2 regions of the Thermobifida fusca YX genome follow, and region 1 is predicted to be linked to the other one. Evidence: riboswitches for the same ligand, from Rfam matches in the RefSeq annotation. Region 1 holds a riboswitch; the other holds the start of a gene.
What was found. A riboswitch is a leader RNA that binds a small molecule or an ion and turns the genes downstream of it on or off. The one in region 1 is predicted to bind cobalamin.
Positions count from the first base shown of each region.

Region 2: another riboswitch for cobalamin. It lies ahead of TFU_RS03280 (ABC transporter substrate-binding protein); the one in region 1 lies ahead of TFU_RS01550 (VWA domain-containing protein).

Region 1 covers NC_007333.1:350,502-353,908, forward strand. Annotated here, with positions in the region: gene TFU_RS01550 (VWA domain-containing protein) at 1-1,517, opposite strand, end outside; cobalamin riboswitch at 1,554-1,749, opposite strand; gene TFU_RS01555 (bifunctional cobalt-precorrin-7 (C(5))-methyltransferase/cobalt-precorrin-6B (C(15))-methyltransferase) at 1,823-3,040, shown strand; gene TFU_RS01560 (cobalt-precorrin-4/precorrin-4 C(11)-methyltransferase) at 3,037-3,407, shown strand, end outside.
Region 2 covers NC_007333.1:758,887-762,293, forward strand. Annotated here, with positions in the region: gene smc (chromosome segregation protein SMC) at 1-1,454, shown strand, start outside; cobalamin riboswitch at 1,597-1,737, shown strand; gene TFU_RS03280 (ABC transporter substrate-binding protein) at 1,814-2,740, shown strand; gene TFU_RS03285 (FecCD family ABC transporter permease) at 2,782-3,407, shown strand, end outside.

The sequences.
Region 1 (3,407 bases):
TGGGACATGCGCCGCCGGGCAGCCATAGAACCGGAAGCGTCCACGCAGAGCAGCACCAGGTTGGATTCCTTGCCTTCACAGAGGGACCTGCGTAGATCACTGAGGGCAATAGAAAGCCGTGTGGTGTCCGGGGAAGAACGAGATGTCGCGTGCCGCAGCGCGGCTGTCCGAACCGTGGCGGCCAAGTGGATCGGCCCAGTTCCCCGGCCCGCGGGAACGTCGCCGACGGTGCGCCCCGATGTTGTGATAGCTCGTGAACGGCGGCCTAGCGTGCCTTTCCCCGTGCCAGCGACCGTGAAAAGCCGAGGGCGGTACGGTTCCTCGGGTGCTGTGACCGACACCGGGGCCGGAGCATCCGGCCGGGGATCGTCGTTGGACGAGGTGGGGGATCCGAGGCCGCTGGCGGGAGGGTCAGGAGTGGAGCCGGCGGTGGGCGGCGGAGTATCAGAACCGCTGTCCGATGGTGGACCGCCTGGCCCTCCGGAACCGTCCGGCCCAGGGTCCGGATCGTGATCTTCGCCGAGGATCTCGTCCAGCAGGCCCTCATCCATGCCGGGACTGTCGAAGGGGGTCCGCCTCCGTCGGTGCGGTAAGGCAAGGCGGGCGGCAGCGCGCACATCGGCTCGGGTGACGTCGGTGCGGCCACACCACGCGGCGTGGGCCACCGCGGCCCGGGCACACACTAGGTCGGCACGCATACCGTCCACATCGAACGCGGCGCACACCTCGGCGATAGCCAACAGTGCCTCCTGGCCGAGCACCACCTTGGGCAGCCGGAGACGTGCGTCCGCGATACGTTCCGCCAGTTGCTGCTCGGCAGTGGCGTAGGCGGAGGTGAAACCGGCGGGGTCGGCGTCGAAGGCGAGACGTCGACGGATGATCTCCGCCCGCACGGCCGGATCGCGGGGTGCTGCAACCTCCACGGACAAGCCAAACCGGTCCAACAGCTGGGGCCGTAGCTCCCCTTCCTCCGGGTTCATCGTTCCCACAAGGGTGAACCGGGCGGCGTGGCTGAGCGAGACACCGTCACGTTCCACGGTGGCCCGCCCCATCGCTGCCGCATCGAGGAGCAGGTCCACCAGGTGGTCGTGGAGTAGGTTGACTTCGTCGACGTAGAGGATGCCGCGGTTGGCACGGGCCAACAGTCCGGGCTCGTATTCGACACCGCTGCCCGACAGGGCTTTTTCCAGGTGTAGGGAGCCCACGACCCGGTCCTCGCCCGCGCCTACAGGAAGCTCCACGAGACGCACTGGGCGGGTCGCGGAAGCAACTGAAGGGGGATGCGGTCCGTCTGGACAGTCAGGGTCGGGGGCGGCAGGGTCGCAGGAAAACCGGCAGTCGGTGACTACGGTGATCGGGGGCAGCAGAGCTGCCTGCGCGCGTACCGCGGTTGATTTTGCGGTTCCCTTCTCGCCGCGGATAAGGACGCCCCCGATGTCAGGGCTGATACCGGTCAGAATGAGGGCCAGCACCAGGTCGTCCGAACCGACGATGGCGCTGAACGGATAGACGTGCACACGCTCCTCCACAGGCTCCCGCTGGGGGATCGGCAAAAACGGCAGCCATGCCGAGGCCGGTCTTCGGACTTCCTGATCAACACCGTCCGATCGCCTTCCCAGACTGCCGTCCAGTGGCTGCGCGATGCGCGTGATCGGCGGCTCCCAGGTCACCGCAGCGGGCCTGTGCCGGATTCGCACCGGCTTCCCGATTATCCCCGTGGATTGGGGCACCTCGGCGGTTCCGCCGTCGCCGAGTCTAGCCAGCGGCGGTCCGGGTGCCCAGAGCGCTGGGAGACTTCCCCGATCCGTTAAGGTGGCCCGCCATGAAGACACCGGTCACTGTCGTCGGCATAGGCGCTGATGGCTGGGAAGGGTTGCCGCCGGCGTCCCGCGACGCTATCCGCGAAGCCCAGGTACTCCTCGGCGGTACTCGACATTTGGCTTTGGTGCCCGACACGGGAGCGGTACGCGAACCGTGGCCGTCCCCGTTGCTGAGCGGTCTTCCAATGCTCCTGGACCGGTACCGTGACCGCCGTGTCGTCGTGCTGGCTTCCGGGGACCCCCTCCTGTCGGGGATCGGCACCACCCTGGTGCGACTGCTCGGCGCAGACCGGGTGCGGGTGCTGCCCGCGGTGAGCTCGGTCGCCCTGGCCCGGGCACGGATGGGGTGGAGCGCGGAGTCTGTGGATGTGGTGACGCTCGTGGGACGCGACGTCGACGCGGTGCGCCGCTACCTCACCCCCGGGCGGCGGCTGGTGGTGCTCTCCTCGGATGGGACGACGCCTGCCGCGGTCGCAGCCCGGCTGGTCGAACACGGCCTTGGCGATAGCCGCATGACGGTCCTGTCCGACCTGGGGAGCAGCAGAGAGGAACGGATCGAAGCCACCGCGGCCGAGTGGCGGGGCCGGGACGCGCCGCCGTTGAACGTGGTGTGCGTGGCGGTCACCGGAAACGGTGGGTACCCGCTTACCCCCGGGCTGCCGGATGAGGCGTTCGACCACGACGGGCAGCTCACCAAACGAGAGATACGGATTGCCGCGGTCTGTGCGCTCCGCCCCCAACCCCAGGCCCTGCTGTGGGATGTGGGAGCGGGAGCAGGGTCGGTGGCCGTGGAATGGCTGCGCGCCGACCCGCGGTGCCGGGCTGTTGCGATTGAGCGGCACCCCGAACGGGTGCACCGGATCACGCGTAACGCTGCCCGGCTTGGTGTGCCCTCCCTGCGCGTGGTCCACGGTAGTGCGCCTGACGCGCTGAGCGGACTGGAGCCACCCGATGCGGTGTTCGTCGGTGGTGGGGCTACCGACCCGTCCGTGCTGGACCGGTGCTGGGCGGCCCTGCGGCCCGGGGGCCGCATCGTAGTGCACGCCGTGACTTTGGAGACGGAAGCAGTCTTGGTGGAACGGTGGCGGCGCCACGGCGGAGAGTTGACACGCCTCTCGGTGGAACGGGCTGCCCCCCTGGGGTCGTTCACGGGATGGCGTCCGGCCCGTCCGGTTGTCCAGTGGGCCGCGACCAAAACAGATCAGGGAAGAGAGACATGACGGTTCATTTCGTGGGTGCTGGCCCCGGCGCAGCTGACCTGCTGACGCTACGCGCGGTCGAACTGCTGCGCACCACTCCTGTCTGCTTGTATGCGGGTACCTATATCGACGCTGAGATCCTGGCCCACTGCCCTGACGACGCGGAACTAGTGGACACCCAGCACCTCGACCTGGACCAGATCATCGCCCACCTGGTCGACGCGGACCGGCGCGGTTTGGACGCGGTCCGGCTCTGCTCTGGAGACCCGTCGCTTTATAGCGCGCTAACCGAGCAGACACGAAGGCTTGACGAGGCAGGGGTGGCGTGGGACGTCACCCCTGGGGTGCCCGCCTATGCGGCGGCCGCGGCCCTGCTCGGCACCGAGTT
Region 2 (3,407 bases), 410 kb from region 1:
ACGCGATCACCGCCCGCCGCCGGGAGGCGGACCGGCGCCGCAGCGAGATTGCGCAGCGCGTGGGCCGTCTCGGCGCTCAAGTCCGCTCAGCCACCCAGGAAGCCGAACGGTACACCGCTGCCGTGGAGAAGGCCGTCCGTGAACGCGAAGCCACCCGGGCAGCCCTTGCGGAACTCGAGGAACGGGTCGCCCAGGCGGAGAGCGAACCCGTGGACGAAAGCGAGCCGGACACGGCCCGCCGTGACCAGTGGGCCGCGGAAGCCGCTCGGCTGCGGTCCGTGGAAATGGAGGCGCGCCTGGCCGTGCGCACCGCTGAAGAGCGGGTCCGCGCGATCACTGGGCGGGCAGAAGGGCTCCTGCGGGCCGCAGCCGCGGAACGCCGGGCCCGGGAGGAGGCGGCCCGTCGCCGACAGCGCCGCGCCGCCCAAGCCAAGGTCGCCCAGGCGGTCGCGGAAGGCGCCTCCCAGGCGCTGGCACGGATCACCGTCTCCCTCGCCGAAGCCGACGGGGAGCGTCGGCTCGCCGAGGAGCAGCGCGACGCCCGGGAAGCCGAACTCAAAACGGTTCGGGTGCGGATCCGGGAACTTTCCACGGAACTGGAGAAGCTGCGCTCCGCCGTGCACAGCGGGGAGATGGCCCGCGCCGAGCGCCGCCTGCGGCTGGAACAGTTGGAGACGCGCGCCCGTGAAGAGTGGGGCATGGAAGTGGAGACGCTCGTGGCCGAGTACGGCCCGCACGTGCCCGTGCCCCCGCCCCCCGGCACCCCGGAGGACGAGGCTGTCCCGGTGCCGTATGTGCGCGCAGTGCAGGAGAAGCGCGCGAAGACCGCGGAACGCCAGCTCAACCAGCTCGGCAAGATCAACCCGCTGGCGTTGGAAGAGTTCGCTGCCCTGGAGGAGCGGCACAACTTCCTCAACGCCCAGTTGGAGGACTTGAAGAAGACCCGCCGCGACCTGATGACCGTGGTCAAAGAGGTCGACGACCGGGTTCAGGAGATCTTCTCCGCCGCCTACGCCGACGTGGCACGGGAGTTCTCCCGCGTCTTCGCGCGCCTCTTCCCCGGAGGGGAGGGGCGGCTCGTCCTCACCGACCCCGACGACATGCTCACCACCGGGGTCGAAGTGGAGGCCCGCCCGCCCGGGAAGAAGGTGAAGCGCCTCTCCCTGCTCTCCGGTGGGGAGCGGTCACTGACCGCGGTCGCTTTCCTCGTCGCGATCTTCAAAGCCCGGCCGTCCCCGTTCTACGTGATGGACGAGGTGGAGGCCGCGCTGGACGACATCAACCTGCAGCGGCTGCTCGTGGTCTTCGAAGAGCTGCGGGCCACGTCCCAGCTCATCGTCATCACCCACCAGAAGCGCACCATGGAGATCGCTGACGCCCTGTACGGCGTGACGATGCAGGGCGACGGGATCTCCCAGGTGATCAGCCAGAAGCTGGAGCGGAAAGCGAGCTGACCTGGCCTGCATTGCTTCGGGGCGACAGCGAGGAGACCACGGCAGACCCCAGGGGAAAGCCCTTTTTGCCCTTTTGGTCCACCCTTCCTGGCGGACAAGATCAGCGGCGGCCTAAGATGGCCTGGTCGCGTCGTACTACGGCGGAAACGCACAGGTACGAGGCGATGGCACCACGTAAGCGAAGTCCGGTCTGAAACCGGCGCTGTCCCCGCAACTGTGACACTCCGCTCCCGCCCCGGCGGGAACGGAGTGGAGCCAGGTCGCCTTGCGTGGTCGCCGACGTTCACTGTTCTCGTGGGAAGAGCGGTCCGTCATTGCTGCGGGCTCTATTCCCCTGACGTGTGCCTAAGGAGCCCCAAGTGCGTGTTGCACGTCGCTTCACCGCGCTGTCGCTTCCTCTCCTGCTTGCCCTCGCCGCCTGCGGCTCCCCCGCTGAAGAACCCGCCGCGGACCAGTCGTCCAGCACAGGAGAGTTCCCCGTGACCGTCGCCGACGCGCGCGGTGACGTCACCATCGAAGAAAAGCCCACCCGCATCATCTCGCTGTCCCCGTCCCTGACCGAGATCCTGTTCGAGGTGGGAGCCGGCGACCAGGTCGTCGCCGTCGACGAATACTCCAACTACCCGCCGGAAGCCCCCACCACCGACCTGTCCGGGTTCACCCCCAACGTGGAGGCGATCGCCGACTACGAACCCGATTTGGTGGTGCTCTCCGACGACAGCAGCGACATCACCGAACAGTTGGAGAAGCTCCACATCCCGGTCCTGCTGCTGCCCGCCGCCGAGAAACTGGAAGACACCTTCGCCCAGATGGAACTGCTGGGCGAAGCCACCGGCAACGCCGACGAAGGCATCGACGCAGCCGAAGAACTGCGGGAACGCATGGACGCCATCGTCGCGGAGGTCGTCGACGACGGCGCAGCCGGGCTGAGCTACTACCACGAGATCGACGCCCAACTGTACTCGGTGACCTCCGACACCTTCATCGGGCAGATCTACGACCTGTTCGGCCTGGTCAACATCGCCGACGAAGCAGAAGACCCCGCGGGCGGCTACCCGCAACTGTCCGCGGAGTTCATCGTCGAACAAGACCCCGACCTCATCTTCGTCTCCTACCCGGGCGGCGTGGACGACGTCCTGGGCCGTCCCGCGTTCGCCACGGTGACCGCGGTGCAGCAGAAGAACGTGGTCGAAGTGGACGCCGACATCTCCTCCCGGTGGGGGCCGCGGGTCGCCGACTTCGTCGAGGAAGTGGCTGAGGCCATCGAAACGGCGCGCAGCGAATGATCAGTGAGCCCTTCCGAGCTGGCCCCCAGGCAGGGCTTCGGATGGGCGTCGGACGCCGGGACCTACTCGGCCCGCTCTGGCTCGGGGTGGGGCTGGTCGCCCTGTGCAGCGCGATGGTCCTGGGGATCAGCGCGGGCGCGGCCTCCCTCACCCCGGCCGAGATCGTCCGGGAGTTCCTGAGCCGCATCCCGTTCCTCGACGTGGAGTCCACGCTCAACGACCGGCAGCGGGCCGTGCTCGACCAACTGCGGGTGCCCCGGGTCGTCCTCGGTGCCCTGGTGGGCGGGCTGCTGGCCAGCGCCGGCGCCGCCTATCAGGGAGTGTTCCGTAACCCGCTGGCCGACCCCTACCTGCTGGGCGCGGCCAGCGGGGCCGGGCTAGGCGCGACCCTGGTCATCGTGGGCGGCGGATTCCTGCCGAGCGGGCCGCAGCTCATCCCGGTCGCCGCGTTCCTCGGGGCCCTGGTCGGGGTGATGTCCGCCTACCTGCTGGGACGCACGGCAGGGGGCGGAGGCACGGCATCCCTGCTGCTCGCCGGGGTCGCAGTGTCGTCCTTCCTCACCGCCACCCAGACGTTCATCCAGCAGGCGCGGATCGACGAGCTGCGGCGCGTCTACGCCTGGATGCTCGGCGGTCTGGGATACAGCGGCTGGGAAGGCCTGGGGCT